2 linked regions of the Prochlorococcus marinus str. MIT 9313 genome follow. The protein of the gene in region 2 binds, or shares a complex with, the protein of the main gene of each other region. Links are inferred from orthologs where the notes say so. Each region holds a gene or a part of one and is shown on either strand. Other genes may lie near its edges. The genes, in order: mnmE and mnmG.

The links.
Region 1: the proteins of mnmG (region 2) and mnmE are in contact, whole or in part, in a solved structure (PDB 9HIP), measured with the Escherichia coli proteins. The link is inferred for Prochlorococcus marinus str. MIT 9313 from one-to-one orthologs.

Annotation. Positions count from the first base shown.
Region 1 is NC_005071.1:2,179,160-2,188,023, reverse strand. The notes cover bases 4,285-7,173. They hold mnmE (tRNA uridine-5-carboxymethylaminomethyl(34) synthesis GTPase MnmE), read left to right. Parts: upstream 4,285-4,968; coding sequence 4,969-6,378; downstream 6,379-7,173. Other genes in these bases: nadC (carboxylating nicotinate-nucleotide diphosphorylase), read left to right, coding at 6,476-7,173; AKG35_RS11045 (DUF2062 domain-containing protein), read right to left, coding at 4,397-4,900. Also shown: AKG35_RS11060 (mechanosensitive ion channel family protein), read right to left, coding at 1-388; AKG35_RS13090 (hypothetical protein), read right to left, coding at 1,663-1,818; AKG35_RS11055 (Paralytic/GBP/PSP peptide), read left to right, coding at 3,033-3,437; AKG35_RS11050 (hypothetical protein), read right to left, coding at 3,841-4,032; more of nadC, read left to right, coding at 7,174-7,366; AKG35_RS13360 (hypothetical protein), read left to right, coding at 7,505-7,654; AKG35_RS11030 (Nif11-like leader peptide family natural product precursor), read left to right, coding at 7,722-7,976; AKG35_RS11025 (transposase), read right to left, coding at 8,224-8,864. UniProt on the Escherichia coli protein: Exhibits a very high intrinsic GTPase hydrolysis rate. Involved in the addition of a carboxymethylaminomethyl (cmnm) group at the wobble position (U34) of certain tRNAs, forming tRNA-cmnm(5)s(2)U34.
Region 2 is NC_005071.1:2,303,303-2,312,207, reverse strand. What follows is about bases 5,976-8,905. They hold mnmG (tRNA uridine-5-carboxymethylaminomethyl(34) synthesis enzyme MnmG), read right to left. Parts: upstream 8,457-8,905; coding sequence 6,495-8,456; downstream 5,976-6,494. Other genes in these bases: dnaB (replicative DNA helicase), read right to left, coding at 8,508-8,905; AKG35_RS11605 (pilus assembly protein PilZ), read right to left, coding at 5,976-6,469. Also shown: AKG35_RS11645 (TVP38/TMEM64 family protein), read left to right, coding at 1-605; AKG35_RS11640 (hypothetical protein), read right to left, coding at 581-760; NAD-dependent DNA ligase LigA, read right to left, coding at 800-2,890; AKG35_RS11630 (hypothetical protein), read right to left, coding at 2,918-3,334; AKG35_RS11625 (SprT family zinc-dependent metalloprotease), read left to right, coding at 3,456-4,004; AKG35_RS11620 (hypothetical protein), read left to right, coding at 4,110-4,631; AKG35_RS11615 (hypothetical protein), read right to left, coding at 4,647-5,096; AKG35_RS11610 (chorismate lyase), read right to left, coding at 5,184-5,762; more of AKG35_RS11605, read right to left, coding at 5,780-5,975. UniProt on the Escherichia coli protein: NAD-binding protein involved in the addition of a carboxymethylaminomethyl (cmnm) group at the wobble position (U34) of certain tRNAs, forming tRNA-cmnm(5)s(2)U34.

The sequences.
Region 1 (8,864 bases), 120 kb from region 2 along the record:
TCGCCTCATCTCTGGGATCTTCTACCTTCAGCCAGCGTTGAATGCGATTCGATTGCAGGAGCAGTGCCCGGCCGAGATTGATCGTGGCCCAGCCCAGAGCGATCACCACCAGAGCAGTTGAGACTGCTGAACTTTTAATAGGCAACAAGGCCTTGGCTTGCAGTTCCAAGAGGTGTAACAGCCAACCCAAGTAAAGAGCTGAACTAAATCCAAGCAATAAGGGCCTTCGGATGGATCTCGCTACCAGAGGGCCAATTCGCCTGCCGTACTTATCCAGAAGAACGAGTATCAACCAAAGAACAGCTAAGAAGACAGTTCCGACCAGGATCCCTTCTTGACTCTGAAAAAAATCGATCTTGTTGAGCAGCTCTTGTTGCGTATCGGGCATGCGGCTTGATCTGGTTTGAGCAAATCTTACTGAGGAAAGTTGAATCAGGGTAGAGATAAAACTGCCTTTATCACAGCAGCCACAATTGATCAAGAGCAAGATAAGCCTCTCTCAAGAAAGTGGTCTGATCCAGAAGTGGTCTGATCAAGAAGTGGTGTGTCTACCAGTTGATTTACAAGACATAGATGCACTGTCTCTCAGTGAATCAGACGATGCCATCTTCCAGACCATTACAAACATGTAGAGGCAGACAAGCTAGATTAATCAGAGCAAGGAGGCTAACAGTCACTGGTGGCAATGCTGATTCCAGCCTGAAGTTGACCGTGTCGCTGATGCCGATCTCTTAAGTTGCGCTAAAAAATTTATTGATTCTTGCTCATCTGCTGAAGATGATCAGATTGCTGTTGGTTATAGAGTCAGCATTGCTTTAAGCAAGTTTACGATGCTCTTTTGATTAGAGGTGATCGCTTTCCCCATAAATGACTTGATTTAGAGAAGGATCAGTTTCTTGTCTGAGATGATTGAGTGCATCCTTAATCAATCCAAAAAAATCTCATTGACACCCAGGCGATCACCTGTTGATGCAAATGGCTCAATCTTAGTTGGATCACTAGTAACCAAGAATTAGCCAGTAATGTTAAGCCTGAGATTAGTTCTCATCATCGTAAGCCTGCTTAATTTAAGTCAAAGAAGCCTTGTCGGTACAAGCAAGACAAGCAAATCTACTCATGAAGATCTAAGCTATGGATTCGCTAATGCGAAGTCTGCAAACTTTTTGCGTAATGTCTGAAAACCTTTGAGCGACTTCCTGTCCATTTCAAGCAATCCATTCTCAACACACCATTGAGTCTGGTTTAAGGCCTTCAACATGTAATAAATCTCCGTCTGAGATTCAAAGGTGAACTTGACAGCCATAGGAGATTGCTCTTTTGTGGTATCTAGCCTAATAGGAATAAAAGCAAAACGAGCGCGACAAGGATTTTCGCCCGATCCTAAGTAGTGGCGAAGGTGCGATTGTGTTGCTACTTTTAATGAAAACAATCTGATTTTAGTCAGCGTTATTTGAGGCCCACCCTTGAAAGCAGGTTGATGGAGATCTGTGAAATAATGTTGTAGCTATCCAGCCTATCCTAATTGCTTGGTGCCTAGATTAATATTTGCCTATTTCACTGCTTAACCTCTATGCAGCCCGAATGAATTTCATCTTCAGCTTACATGTAAATGAGAGTTAGTTTCTATGGTGGGAATATAAATAATTCCCTATGCGATTTGCTTTAAACCTGCCTCGAGGGATTCTCTTTAAGGAGTTTCATGAGAATCTTTTGCTGCATCTTGGCCGCACGAAGAATATCTCTTTCTTGCTCGGCCAATGCTAATTCTTTCTGAAGATGATCAATGCGCAGATCAAGCTCTTTCTCACTGCTACTCATGTTGGCTTCCGATCCATTAGGGGTAGGCTTAAGGTCTTCGCAGCTTAGATTCTATCCCTTCTTTAAGGGCATCCTATCAGAAATATTATAAATATCTAAATTGAAGTAGGCCTAATGGATAGAATCGAAGCTTGAATCACAGTTGACAGACATTTGTCTTGAATTTGTTGCTGATCTTAGGATCAGCACGCCACTCCGGAGAGAGTCCTTTGGGCTCGTAGATTTCGCCAGTGCTTGCGTTGCCCATAACAATTGTGTTGCCAGTGTCAGCGTCTGACATCCACAGGAAAAGCATACGAATCGTTGGTTAACCGCTAACAATCATTAGCAAGCCTGCCGAAAGGAGGAGGATGTGGATTGAGCCTCTGCAGATATGGTTAATGCAATCACAGAGCATAGGGCTGTGAGTATTTGTTTCACTTGACCATAGAATGATTTATAATAATATATTCATTTGCGTTCACCGAATGTCGATAAGGAAGAATAGATTTTGTTGATGCAACATCACGCAGGTCCTCCTTTTTTGACCTTGACATTCGATTAAAATAGCTCTGTCACTTGTGCTAAGACGATGCCAGACTTTTCACTTCCTACTATCCTGACAATTGGAGCACTGGTAGCTCTTATTCCTATTGCATTTGGTGGCTTTCTTGCGGTCAAGCGTCGCACAATCACAAGTTAAATCATTTGTTTTACCTTGTAGGTGTCGTTTTAATATCAAACTCCAAAAAGCTCTGGGATTACTACGACACTTGCTACTTTTATTCAATCAATTCGATCCTTGATGAGCTCCTAAGTAACCTGAGTGAAGCGAGCGTCCTCAGCAGTGATTTTGATGACTGATCACTGCTGAGGCACCAAAGTGATCAAATGACCTTTAGGCAGTCAAAAAAATGGTTTGATTACTTTCAAAACGACAATTCTTAAACCAATTTCTTCCGTCATGCGCGATCAGCAGTCAATAGAACTATGTTGTCTGCTAATAAAGAGGTGATTAGCCCGGTTAAAGGTTTTGAACGATTGATCGCAGGGTTTGGGATGCCTGCCATATTTCTTGATTTGGGTAACGGTAACCTTCGTCCTCAGGTTTGGCTTATCTTGGTTATCGGAGCCTCTATATGTAGCCAATACTGCTCTTGCCCCTACACCTGAACACATTCCAAGTCTTACCCCGGGCTATGTTCGGAGTAGTGGTGTCCGTCTGCTGTGCCGGCTTGACTCTTCCCGTAAGGGCTGAAGCTGGTTGTGCAGCCTTTGAGGCTATTGGATGGAATGAAAATTTAGCCTCTGGTGCAAAGTCAGGTTTGATCACGGGTGGCAGTTGGAGATGTTCAAATACTTACGCTGCTGGGGCTGGCTTTGTATCTGATGATTATGCAGTTACTGTACATACTTGTTTTGATGAAATATTTTGCAGTGACAGAGGCTTTGAAGTAGGAGCCATATATGTTCAGGTCAATAAGGATGGAATGAAAGGAAATTTTAGAGCTAGGGGACAGGTGCTCAAGACAGATCGTAAGAGCATGAAGGTGAAGCAGGTGGATTCGGATGTCGCATATAGCTGGACTGATGGTGAATACAATGAGTTCAATACTGCATCACTGTTGATAGATCGCTAGCATTAGAGAACTTTGTCGTTGCTAGGATGAACATTAAGCAACGACTGTAAAGAAAATACCTACACCTAATCGATGGCCTAAGGTCTTTGGCCAAATTTATCTATGCCCGACTAATGCAAGTATTGAAGGGATTGACTCTTTCGCCTTCCAGGCCTATCTCCTGGGGGTTGATGTTTTTAGTGTCTATATCGTTCTACGTTGTATTGCCATAATTGCGTTAATGCTCGAATTAGCATCCATTCTGTTGCCTTTTACTGGTCCAGGAGTTGAGGTTATCATCGAACTGATTCTTTGCACACTTGTGACTTTTCTGTTAAAGTCCAGATTTTATAAAAAATAAGCTTGTCTCGATAGAGACATTATAAATGAAGAGCTTAAATGCAGAAAATTGTAGTTATTTTCCTCAGTCCAGGTCTTCTTCATCAAGGAATCGATTGGCCACAAGGGCGTCGACTACTGCGAGCAAGGCGCCGCAACCCCAGATCAAACGCCAGACCTGTTCTTCGGCAAATAAAGAGAGGCTGAGGAAGACCAACGCCAGCACCACATCGAGAAGAAGTGCACGGCGTATCAGTCTCGGGGGTAGTGAAGGCATTCTTTTCAATGAAGTGATTAGCATGACGATAAGCTAGCCCTAGAACGCTGCAGATTATTGACAAATTTCATCAAGAAAAAGATTTTTGAGTTATTTAAAGTTTGGCTGTGAGTCACACTAAAGACTTTTCGCTGCCCGCGATGTGGTAGTCAGGGGTATATACCTTAGGCTTGTAAGGGTTGATATTCCTGAGCTATTTTCATGTCCATGAAAATAGCTCCTCTGGCGTCAATTTTTCTCCATTTCCTGCAAATGATGCAATTAATAACACCAAAGAGGCAGCGTAGAATGGGCATGCTGCCAAGATTTTGTGGCGATGGATGTATGATTAAGCAATCTGTAATCTCGGTAGGCTAATTTCTATTTAGTCATGTTTACTTTGGTTTCGCCTGCGATAAATTTGTTGTCGCGATTTTGCTTTTGCTGGCCCTTTGAGCAATCCATAGACAACACAGCTTGTGAAGAGAGCCGCGATTGCTCCTACCAAACTTGATCCAAGTAAAAGGCGAGTGCTGAAGACCCAGCCTTGAGTCCAAAGATCTTGCTCATTGAGTCGAGTGAGGTCAAGGTCATTTTGCCCTTGGCCAAGTAGGGAAGAGCCAACTTGATAGTTGAACCAATAGAGCGGCAAATAGGTGATCGGGTTACTGATCCAGGTGCCTATGGCAGCCAGTACATGGTTGCCGCGCACCACACTGGCTAAGGCGACACCGAGCAGTGTCTGTAACCCGAAGAAAGGGAAGCAGCCGCTGAACACTCCCGCTGCGACCCCTCGCGCCCGTTGCCCTGGCGTTCCTTCTTGCTGCCAGAGCCAAACAAGCCAGCGGCGCAGTCGCCTGCTGATGCCCTGGAGGGTTTGCTGGATCATGGCCAGACCGAAGCAATGGTGCTGCAGGGTGGCTTTGATCGTAGGAAGGGCTGAAGGTGCCAGTGATGATGTCTTCTCCAATCCCCCATCAACAAACGATTGCCGCAGTGGCAACGGCGGTTGCACCAGGCCAAGGGGGTATTGCTGTGGTGCGGCTTTCCGGGCCAGCGGCTGAGGTCGTTGGGCGGAGTGTGGTGTCGATCCCGGGGCAACAACTTTGGGTTAGTCATCGTGTGTTGTATGGCCATGTGATGGATGAGAGCGGCAAGGAACGGATCGATGAAGTTCTTGTGTTGCTGATGAAGGGGCCACGCAGTTTCACTGGCGAGGATGTTGTGGAGATCCACTGTCATGGTGGATTGATGGCTGTTCAGCGGGTGCTTGAGCGTGTGTTGGCTCAGCCGCATGTGCGCCGGGCATTGCCTGGAGAGTTCAGCCAGCGGGCGGTGCTCAACGGCCGGCTTGACCTCACCCAGGCGGAGGCGATCAGTGAACTTGTGGCGGCGCGTAGTCGTCGAGCAGCCCAGTTGGCGATGACGGGAGTCGATGGAGGCATTCAGCGCCGCATCACCTCCCTGCGGGAAAGGTTGTTGGATCAGCTCAGTGAGCTGGAGGCCAGGGTTGATTTTGAGGAGGATCTTCCCCCTCTCGATGGTGCTGAGTTGTTACTTGAGTTGCAGTGCGTGCGCAGAGAGCTCGAACAGCTTGTTGAAGATGCCAAGCGTGGTGATGTGCTGCGCCAGGGGCTACAGGTGGCTCTGGTTGGCCGCCCCAATGTTGGTAAGAGCTCCCTGTTGAATCGCCTCAGCCGCCGGGAGCGGGCGATCGTGACGGATCTTCCTGGTACGACCAGGGATGTCTTGGAGAGCGAGATTGTGCTGGAGGGTGTGCCGATCACCTTGGTAGACACCGCAGGCATTCGCGCCACGCAGGATGCTCTGGAGCAACTAGGGATAGATCGTAGTCATCAGGCTCTCGCTGCAGCTGATGTGGCGGTGTTGGTGTTTGATCTCAGTCTGGGATGGACAGCCGACGATGCGGCGTTGCTCGCTCAGATCCCAGATGATCTGCCAAGGCTTCTTGTGGGTAATAAAGCTGATCTTCAGCCTGCCTCGATGGCTGCTTCTCTAATGGTTGCTTCGCTGGGCAATGAGGTTGATGGCAAGACTGTGGATGTGATGTTGAGTGCACTCACTGGGCAAGGAGAAGAGGCCTTGATTAAGGCTGTTTTGAAGACTTGTGGTGCCAGCGAAGCGCAGGGGTTGGTGGTTGCGCTCAATCAACGGCAGCAAGATCTTGCCGCAGCAGCAGCAATTGCTTTGGCTCGCACGCAGGAAGCAGCAGAGCACCAGTTGCCTTGGGATTTCTGGACCATTGATCTGCGGCAAGCGATCAGCAGCTTGGGTGAGATCACTGGCGAGGAGATCACAGAGGCTGTGCTTGATCGCATCTTTTCGCGGTTTTGTATTGGCAAATAAGTGAAAATAGAAACGCACTAGTGTGAATCAATAGTGGCAAAACGCTTTTTTCTGCCTAGCCAATCACGCTTGGAAAGATTGTATTTTTGTTTGCAAGATGTTTTCCATGTCAGTCTCTTCACCTTCGCTGACCCTGACTCCAGAACTGCGCAGCAGGCTTGAGAGCTGGTTGGCAGAAGATCTCGGTCGCGGTGATCTCACCGCTCCTGCTTTGCGTGGTTGTCATGGTCGTGCGTGTTGGCGAGCGAAAGCCGATGGTCTGTTTTGTGGAGGAGTGTTCGTTGAGCCATTGCTGCATGCGCTTGATCCAAAGGCCAGGGTGCAGCTTCTCGTCAGTGAAGGGGCTTCAGTTTCAGTTGGCCAAGATTTACTGCGGCTTGAGGGGCAGGCCTCAGCGTTGGCGGCTGTTGAGCGAACAGCACTGAATTTGGCGATGCGATTGTCTGGCGTGGCAACCGCAACTGCCGCACTCGTGGATCAGTTGCGTGGGTCGTCTGTGCGCTTGGCTGACACCCGTAAGACCACTCCTGGGCTACGTGTGTTGGAGAAGTACGCCGTTCGCTGTGGGGGGGGAGTGAATCACCGTTGTGGTTTGGATGATGCCGCCATGCTGAAGGAGAACCATTTGGCTTGGGCTGGCAGCATGGCTGCAGCTGTCGCCGCTGTTCGCACAAGCGCACCATGGCCAGCTCAAGTGATCGTTGAAGCTGAAACTGCCGACCAGGCTGCTGAGGCGATTCGGGCTGGAGCGAATGGTGTGCTGTTGGATGAATTTTCCCCTACTCAGTTGCAAGACTTGGTGCCGCGCTTGCGTCTATTGGCAGAGCAGAGAGCTGAAGGGCCTGTGGTTCTGGAGGCGTCTGGTGTGGACCCTGGCCAGTTGCATGCCTACGCGGCAACAGGGATTGATTTGATCTCGACGAGTGCTCCAGTGACGCGCAGCCCCTGGCTTGATATCAGCATGCGATTTGAATCAACAGCGGTTTGAATCAACGACGCCTGCCTAAGTGGTATCGAGGTTGTTCTATTTTAAGCCAATCTTGCTTGCTAACACAGCGACTGACTCAAGCTCAGCCATTAAACCCATTATTCAAAGCAACATGGGCTGATTACTTAGTCAATCCCCGTGCAGAGTTCGGTTTGTCTTTCTTTATCGCTTACTGGTGCTGCTGCTCTTGTCTTAGCTATTTCTCCCATTCAGCCTGTTGTTGCTCAAGAGGATGGCAGTACAGCAGATCTCGGCGTGATGGAGATCAACATTAAAGATACCAAATAAGTCAAATCTTCAAGTGCATGCATTCAACAACCTTAGATTGGGCTATAGATGAAGAATAGACAACTAAATCGAGGAACAACTCAAAGCATTCATCGCCAAAGTTCAAGCCGATACTACATTGCAGGAACAGCTCAAGGCAGAAGGCGCTGATGTTATTGCTATTGCCAAAGCTGCAGGCTTCTCGATCACCATAGAAGACTTAAAAGAGCATCGTAAAACCCTGTCTGATGCTGAGCTGGAAGGTTTGGCTGGGGGTGCTTTCAACCACGACTGGGGGCAAACCACGAGAAACTACAAATGTGAAACCTCCTACTGTTGCTGAGTTGTTGAGTTGTCGGTTGAAATGTGGAGCCTACACACTCAAAGCCCTTGCATTAGCAGGGGCTTTTTATTTCTTCAATGACTTCCCTATTCGCTTAAAACGGCATCCGATACCTGGCCCCATTGACTTGCAAAAAGTTACCTTGATGTCTTCTTTAGCAGGCAGCAACCACCAATAGTTTTTCGTATTCATCACAAATTTACCTCTAAATCCTTTTGCCCTAAAACTACTTATATTCCTAACTTAATCACCACAGCCTGAGAGTTTGATCTCCATCTCTGATTCCATTCGGCTTGCTAAATCTCACCGCAACCTGATGCCACTCCTCTGGGATTTGATTGAGCCGAACATCAAAAGCAAAAGGGAGTTGCTGTTGACCTGGTGATATTCGCTTTCTCTTGCTTCTGTTGCTCCTGCTGCTCTGAACAAATCGCTTCAGGATCCGTGAGCCCCAATGGCATTTGGCTCCTGCTTTGGCGTGATGGCGATACCGCTCGCAAAAGCGCTCATAACGCCTGGAACAGCCCTTCAGGCTTGATGCCAGTTGCAAAAAGCTGGGGTGCCACTCACTGATGCCATCACATTCCAACCTGCCGTAATGCCCGTAATTGGAATAGGGGTCATAAAACCCTTTTCTGATTCCTGCTGCCTTTGGGTTGGCGTGGATGTAGCGCAAGGTATTCAGCACTCGTCTGTGATCTTTTGGAGCAATTGCAGTGGCGTAATACCTAGCCTCCCAAAAATGTCCGCAACGACCAGAAAGACGATTAAGTGCCATCGCTGAATACCAGCCAATCCAATGCATCAATTTCGGCAGCTCACTTGCATCATCAGGACGCAGCAGCAAGTGCAGGTGGTTGGCCATCAGGCACACCGCATACAAGCGAT
Region 2 (8,905 bases):
CTTGGTTGGAGTCTTGGCTGCCTTTCTTGCAGACACCTATTGGTGCAGTTCTATTTGTGCCTCTCTATGCAGTTTGGGTCACCTTGTTGCTGCCAGGGGTCTGGGCCTCGATGCTTGCAGGTGCGCTCTTCGGGACTGGGTTAGGAAGTTTGCTGGTGTTTGTCGGAGCCTGCCTGGGTGCAGAGGTATCCTTTCTGCTTGGACGTTACTGGCTAAGGAATTGGGCTCGACGTCGCTTGGCAGTTGTGCCAAAACTGCAGGCTGTTGAGAAGGCCGTGAGTCGTGAGGGGCTCAAGTTGGTGCTCTTAACGCGCCTGTCTCCGGCGTTCCCTTTTAGTGTGCTCAACCTTGCATATGGCCTCAGTGAGGTGAGCCTGCGGGACTATTCGATCGGTTTGATCGGCATTCTTCCCGGCACTGTTTTGTTTTGTGGTTTTGGTGCACTGGCTGGAGATGTGGCGCGATTTGGCGATGTCCTCTCTGGCCAGGCTGACCCGGCCACCTGGACTCTCAGGATTGTTGGGGTGTTGGCCACGGTTGTGGTGGTATGGCTGGTAGGCCTTGCAGCCAAGCGAGCTCTTCAGGATTCAGAGCCATCCAGTTGATCTGGGTTGTCTAGCTGCCAGTCTTTGAGGGCGGCAAAGAACACGAACCAGCTCAGCCGGAGGCGTGCAAGCACCCCAGTGCGTTGAGCCAGATCTGCATATTTGGCACGTCCGCAGGCTGTTTTGATCCAGGTGTTGATGTTGGCTTGGCTCATGCTCTTATGCAGTGATTCAAAGCCTAGGGATGGAGAACTTCAGCTGGCCAAAAGTTTGAGCAGCTCCTCCTGGTTAAGGACCGTGACTTCAAGTTTTTCGGCCTTGTTCAGTTTGCTGCCCGCTGCAACTCCAGCCACCACATAACTGGTGTTTTTGCTGACAGAGTTATTGACTTTGCCACCGGAGGCTTCGATCAGGGCTTGGGCTTCGCTGCGGCTCAGGGTTGGCAGAGTGCCTGTTAATACAAAGGTTTGGCCCTCCAAGCTGACCGTTCTTTGGTTTTGATCTGTGTCGTGAGCGAGCTCGTCTTCATTGGCTTCCAGGGAGATACCTAGCTGTTTCAACTTGGCCAGAAGCTGTTGATTGGCGGGGGTGGCAAACCATTGTTGGAGTGACTGCGCAATTTCGTTGCCGACTCCGAACACTGACGTGATTTGTTCGGGTGCCTTGCAGGCGGCGGTGGCCAGTGTGGCGGCGCTGGGGAACTTTTTAGCTAGGGCTTTAGCATTGACTTCGCCGACATGGTGGATTCCTAGGCCGTAGAGCTGCTTATGCCAGGGTTTGCTTTTGGAGGCTTGCAGGGCGGTTATCAGGTTTGCTGTTGATTTACTGCCCATACGATCCATGCTTGCCAGAAGGCTTGCCTCGAGGGCATAGAGGTCAGCAATCGATTGCACTAGACCGCGGTTTACCAGCTGTTCGATCAGCTTGCTGCCGAGGCCATCTACATCCAGAGCTCCTTTACTGACCCAGTGACGTAATGTTCCGCGCAGGATCGCTGGGCAGCTGCTGTTGACACAGCGTGTTGCTGCTTCGTCTTCTTCCCGCACTAGGTCTGATCGGCATTCCGGACAGATATGAGGCAGCTTGAGTGTCTGTGCTCCTGCAGGTCGTAGTTCTCTCAACACACCTATCACTTCCGGGATGATTTCGCCGGCCTTGCGCACCACGATGGTGTCGCCGCTATGGAGATCGAGCTCGCTGACCCGATTGGCGTTGTGCAGTGTGGCGCGGCTCACACTTGTACCTGCTAGTGGTATCGCTTCGAATTCAGCCACAGGTGTTACGGCGCCTGTGCGTCCCACCTGGCAGGTGAGTCTTAGCAATTTGCTTGGGGCTTCTTCAGCGGCGTATTTGAGTGCAATCGCCCAACGTGGGGCCTTTTGAGTAAAGCCTGCAGTTTCTTGTAGTTGTAAGTCGTTGAGCTTTACGACTACTCCGTCGGTGGCGTATGGAAGTTGATGGCGATCCTCATCCCAGAGCTTGAAGAAGTTTTCTACCGCAGTTAAATCCGCAAGCAACGCGGTGTTTGGATTCACTTTGAAGCCGATGGCCTGGAGCCATTGCAATGCTGCCCATTGGTTCATGGGTCTGGCTGGATCATGAGCTTTCGCTTGCCAGTTGTCTGGTAGATGCAGGGTGTAGGCAAAGAAGTCCAGCTGACGTGAGGCCACCACCTTGGGATCTAGTTGACGCAACGTGCCGGCACAGGCATTGCGGGGGTTGGCAAAGGCTACGTCGCCCCGTTTTCCTCGGGCAGTGTTGATGTCTGCAAAGGTGCTATTCGGGATAAACGCTTCTCCTCGCACTTCCAGCCAGGCTGGAGGATGCACGAGTTGTAATCGCAGCGGAATGGAGGCAATGGTGCGGACGTTGGCTGTGATCTCCTCTCCATTAGCGCCATCACCGCGGGTGGCTGCGCGTATGAGTACGCCGTGTTCGTAGCTGAGGGCTAGCGCGTTGCCATCGATCTTCAGTTCGCCCACCATCGATAGATCAGGTTGAGGCGTTTTAGGGTTGGTTTGATGACCAAGCAGCTTGGCGAGTCGGACGTACCAGCCCGTTAGTTCGTCAACATTGAAAGCATTGTCGAGGCTGAGTAATGGGATGCGATGCTGAACACTTGCAAAGCCTTGAGCAGGGGCTCCACCAATCCTTTGGGTGGGGCTGTCTGGGGTGAGTAGCGATGAATCTTTAGCTTCTAGGTTCAGTAGCTCGCGATAGAGGCGGTCGTAGACGGCATCCTCCATCGTTGGTGTATCAAGTACGTAGTAAGAGTGGGCGGCCTGATTGAGTAGTTGGCGTAGTTCGGCTGCCCGCTTTGGGGGTGTTATCGACGTCGGGGTCACCGCAGCTGTCTTAAGAACGATTGGTCATCAATTGAGGGGCACAATGCGATCGACTCGCCATGAATCGTCAATCTTGCTGAATGTGAAATCCATTTTTAATTCATCTTTGCCATCAGATTTGAGTTTGATGGTGAGGATGACCTGACCTTCTTGGAGCCTAGGTCGACCGGATTTGAGGTTGCGATATCGGTTGAGTTTCAGACTGGCCAGGAAGCGGATGAATTGTTGTCTGTTGACGTGCTGCCGATAGGTCTTGGTGGTGAGTAGGTAGGCAGCATCAATCCGACCTGCAGCGACCTGAGTGAAGAACTGCTTGACCAAGGGGTTGATGCCCCTTGCACTGAAGACCAGCCTGACGGCCGTGATGGTCCAGTAGAGCAGTAGGGCTCCAGCGCCAGCTAGTAGGGCTTTGGTCCCAATGTCCCGTGCCAGGGCTAGATCCATCATCTTGATGCAATTGACAAGAGAGTCTGACTGACCGACTTCAGAAATATGGCTCTTCAGCGATTGTGTGAAGTGGGCAGACTGTCAAAGCTTGATTTAAGGGCCTACCCCACGCGCATTAATGCCTCTGGTGCCTCTGCTGCCGCTGTTTCATCGCTTCAATAGGGAATATTTCAATGGCGCCCTAGCGATTGGATCTCAGCCTCTTCTGTCTGTGCGGTGGAGTGATGGTCGATTGCGCAAGACAGCAGGTTTTTATCGTCGTGGCTTAAGGGTTGACGGCCGCAACAGCTGCGAGATTGTTCTTTCTCGTCCGTTGCTGGAGCTTCTGCCTCAGACCGCTACTGAAAGCACTCTTTGCCACGAAATGATCCATGCCTGGATTGATCTTGTACTGCAGGTTAAGGAGAGTCATGGCCCCAACTTTCATGCCCGGATGGCCGCCATTAACGCTGCCCAGAACCAGTTTCAGGTGAGTGTGCGCCATCAGTTTCCCGTGCCTCAAACGCCGCCGCGGTGGTGGGCGGTTTGCCCTCGCTGTGGTCTTCGTTCTCCTTATCAGCGACGTGTTCATCGCGCTGCTTGTCGGCAATGTTGCGACCGTCACTATGGGGGTAGCTGGCATGCCAGCTGTGTGTTCGTCTATGAACCTGCGTTACCGGAGGCCTGAGTGGACATGTTTTTCTGGGTGCTTCAGGTCAGTGGGGTCTCGATTGCCCTAATCGGTTGGCAACGGGAGCAGTGGTTGCACCGGCGGCGCCGGTAACGTCGATGCATGGATACACGTCGTCAACGTCGCCAAAGGTCCAGGGATCCCTTGGATCGTCGTTTGGATCAGTGGCTTGAGACAGGTCGTCAGTTGGTTGATGGTGTGGCCGGCACCCGCCCTGGACAGCGTGGATCTGGTCGTACAGACCGTCGTTCCGCTGCGAGCTTGGGAACGGTTGGTCGCTGGGTGGGTGACAAGCTTGAATGGTTGTTGGAAGAGGACGAGGACGATGGTTGGCTGGAGCCTTGGCAGTCTGAGCCTCAGTCCACTGAAATGCGAGTGAAGCGACCACTGGAAGCGATCTCTCGCCGTGTTCCCCCTTTGATTCAACCTGCGTCTTCTCGCAGTGAGGTTGTGCCTCATGAGGATGATTGGCCCGATGAGTCCACCTTCCAGGTTGATCGTTGGCAGCGTCGCCCATCAGAGCGGCTTAATCCTGAGGCCGCTTCAAACCGAAGCGCATCAGAATCATTGAAGCGACCGCTGGAGCGGAGACCTTTGCCGCGTTCCAGTCGTCGGCGAGATTGAGCCTGCGCGATTCAATCAGGCTGCAGCGCTCAAAGATGCTTGATGTGGTTTGTGCGCTACGCGAAAATGGCAGCCTCGCAGTGCGAGTTGATCATTGACGTCACCTACCAGTTCTTCAGGTAGATCTTCAGCCATTTGCTCTGCTGTTGCATTGATGGAGGGCGATCCCTCTTCAAGGGCCTCAAGTAGTTCGGCCCATTGCTCCACCTGAAGTGTTCGGTTGATGGGTTGGTAGCCGCTTTTCTCAAGCAAGCCTTTGCAGATTTTGGCGTTCCAGAGAGCTGTGCGTGGAGGGGTTTGTGGACCGTGCTTATGGGCTGCACCAGTCTCAAGGGCTCCTGGAGTTGGTCGTCCATGTCGATCGCGCAAGCCTTGCAGTTGTAGTGCTCGGCCGCAATTGATTGCTGAGATGCCGTAGATGCGTCCCAGATCAGTGAGGCTCAGCCAGCTTGGGGAGGGTGCCATGGAGAGGGGAACCGCTTGAATAATCTTCCCGAAAGCACAAGAGTTGGCAAGTTGTCAAGTTAAAAATCGACAAATCGAGAGCTCTGGTCATGAACAGAGTTGAAGCTCTTGTCGTGGAGTGGGTCCGAGCCATTTCTCGAGCTCAGGGCTGAAAACTTCTCGGATCACTGTTAGTTCACGCTCTTGGCGAAAGAAGCGATAATGACGGCTCCAAAATGGCCCTGTTTGGCCGAATGCGGATTCGAGCCAATCGGCAGCGACAAGGCCCAGTCCGTCGACTTCACGAAACAGTTCGGAACGGCCTTTTGTGAGACTGTCCCAGATGGGTTGATTGCGATTGTGGAGATGCTTTTCGGCTTCATCGAAATTCCACCAGCTTTCTGCCCAGGCCAGGGTATGGGAGTCGCAGATCAACCACACCTGGCGCCTTAGTAAAGGTGGTTTGAGTTCGCGAACTTCCTGCGGGGCTGTTGCATCAGGATTGGGTTCCGGTTGCATGGCAATGAGGTTGACTTGCACTTCATGGCCTGTGAGCAGTCTCAGGTGGCGGGTTGGGCTGCCATCCCCAAGCAGCATCAATCGCCAGGGTCCGGGAAGTTGCCAGGGGCCTTCACCAGAGAGCACTGCCTTGCTAGGGGCGTCCCAGACCCGTGCTGGTGAGATCAGTCCTGAGGGTGTCTGGTTCAGAAGGCGCCTCCAATGTTGAGCTGACGTTGCTGACCTTGATTTTTGATGACGGCACCATTGGCGTTGACAGAGTCCAAGCGCCAGTTACTGCTACCGATGTTTTCTCCGGGTTTTGCGGAGGCGGAGGTTTGCTTCAGCTGAAAGATTGCTGAGCTGCTGCCTTTAGGGCCATGTACGACACCTACAAGTACGGGGACTTCGCTTGCATTGTCCTGCAAGTGACTTGAGTGGCTGGAGAACGTTTCTTCGCGGATGGGAACGATGACAGGCTCCAAGCTTTGGACCCAATCAGGATCAAGCGGGGTTTGGGGAAGGACTGCCAGCTCAGAGTTTGTGTTTTGGGCGCTAATGCTTGAGCTGATGCTGGGTTCTTCGCTGGTCGTTCGAGATGCGGCGGGTAACTTTCTGAGCCGCTCCATGACTAGCAAATTTCGTTCTCGGTCAAGCTGGGCTTGGGAGGCTTGCCAATTGTGAGCTAGCCAGACACTGCTGATTAGCCCCGCAGTGGCAAGACCAGTAAGAGACAGAGTAAGAGTTTGCCACTGAGGTGGCTTCGCCTTGAGTGATTCGTGGACATGCACCCTGGCAGAGGTCAGATGATTGTCTTGCTCGTGGAAGACGCGGTCCATCACCTTTTCAGCTCGTAGGTTCCAGTAGGCCCGCGAGGTGGTGAGCTGAGAGGGCACCGTTCGTTTCCAATGACATCCAACGTTATCGATCGTGACCAGAGGCGGCGAGGGTTCGACGCTTCTGCAGTTCCAGCCAGACCAACAGGGCGGTGAGATCTGCCTTGCTAACACCGGGGATCTGGCTGGCCTGAGCGAAATTGAGTGGCCCTACAGCGGTTAGTTTTTCGCGGGCTTCCTTAGAGAGGGTGCTGATGTTGGCGTAGTCGAGATTTGCAGGTAGGCGTCTTTGGCTCTGCCGCTTCAATTGATCAATTTGTTGTTGCTGCCGTTGTAGGTAACCGCTGTACTTGATATCAATTTCTGCTCCTTCTCTTACGCCTAGGGCAAGCTCTGGATCGACTAGGCCATGCTCGATCAGATCAGCACTACGCACGCCAGGACGTCGGAGCAGATCGGCCAGAGTTATGGATCCTTTGATTGTTGCGCCTGTTTTGGCCTCGAGGGCCGGTGCGGCTGGATCGCTAGCTTTGAGTCGCTGCTTTTCGAGTCGTTGTTTTTCATCCTCTAGAGCGGTTTGTTTGCGTTGAAACAGCTGCCAACGGCGTGCATCAATCAGGCCTAGCTGATAGCCCAGAGGCGTGAGGCGTCGGTCTGCGTTGTCGCCCCGCAAAATCAGGCGGTATTCGCTTCGACTGGTGAGCACCCGGTACGGCTCGTGTAGATCCTTGCTGACAAGATCGTCAATCATTGTGCCGATATAGCTGCCCTCGCGCGGAAATTGCACTTGCTCTTGGCCTTGGACGAGACGGGCTGCATTGAGACCGGCAACCAGCCCTTGGGCGGCGGCTTCTTCATAGCCGGTTGTGCCATTCAGTTGCCCAGCAGTGAAAAGCCCTTTGACGCGTTTGGTTTGCAATGAAGGACTGAGCTGTGTGGCGGGAAGGTAGTCGTAATCGACTGCATAGGCAGGCCGCAGCATGACGCATTGTTCAAGCCCTGGCAGGGTGCGTAGCAAGTCGAGTTGCAACCGCTCAGGTAGTCCGGTGGAGAATCCCTGCACATAAATTTCTGGCGTGTCGCGACCTTCCGGTTCGAGAAAAATCTGGTGAGAGTCTTTGTCAGCAAAACGGACGATCTTGTCTTCGATTGATGGGCAGTAACGCGGCCCTTTGCTGTCGAGAAAGCCTCCATAGATAGGCGTTAGTTCGAGGTTCTCTTTGATCAGTTGATGGGTTGATGCGGTGGTGCGGGTGATGTGGCAGCTCATCTGTTCACCGCTAACCCAGGCGGTTGGGTCGAAGGAGAAGAAGCGATCAGCGGCATCGCTGGGTTGCTCTTCCAGTTGATCGAGAGCAATGCTGCGTCGATCGACTCTGGCCGGAGTGCCTGTCTTGAGGCGATTGGTTTGGAAGCCAAGTGACTCGAGGGCTTCGGTGAGCCCTTCTGCGGCTTGCTCGCCGGCACGACCTGCCGGCATGGATTGATTGCCAACCCAGATCTGACCACCAAGGAACGTGCCGGTGGTTAGCACGACGGCTTGGGCCCGATAAATACTGCCGAAATAGGTCCGTACGCCTGTGATTTGTGCTGCATGTCCTTGAGCTGGCTCCCAGTGCTCCCCGCCACCCGATGGATCACCTTTGACTTCGAGGCCAGTCACCATCGCTTCTCTTAGAGAGAGGTTGGCTGTTTGTTGAAGCAACTGCAGCATTTGGCGTGAATAGAGGCGTTTGTCGGTCTGGGCGCGTAAGGCCCAGACCGCAGGGCCGCGGCTTGCATTCAGCACACGTTTTTGCAGCGCCGTCGCATCGGCCAGGCGTCCGATGACCCCCCCAAGGGCATCGACTTCATGCACGAGTTGACTCTTGGCTGGCCCTCCCACTGCGGGATTACACGGTTGCCAGGCAATCCGATCGAGGTTGAGGGTGAATAAAGCTGTACTTAGGCCTAAGCGCGCTGCCGTAATCGCGGCTTCACAACCGGCGTGCCCACCGCCGACGATGATGACGTCGAAGTGTTCGGTTGGGGGAGCACTGAAGGGCATGGGGCCCGTGACGTTCTAGAGAACAGTAGAAATCATCAATGTATTGCTGCTTTAGGCCGCCAGGTTGCGGAACCGTGTGAATTGAGGCTCGAACAGTAGTTTTACTGTGCCGACAGGGCCGTTGCGGTGCTTGGTCACGATGACTTCGGTGATGCCGCGGTCGGGGGTTTCTGGGTTGTAGTACTCGTCGCGGTAGATCATCAGCACCAGGTCAGCGTCCTGTTCGATTGAGCCTGACTCGCGCAGGTCGCTGAGCATTGGGCGTTTGTTGGTGCGGGATTCCACCCCACGGCTGAGCTGTGATAAGGCAATCACAGGTACGTTCAGTTCCCTGGCCATGCCCTTAAGGCCGCGGGTAATCCGGGAGAGTTCCTGAACACGGTTATCAGGCGTGGAGCCCTCCATCAGTTGTAGGTAGTCGATCACGATGAGTCCGAGTTCTTTGCCTT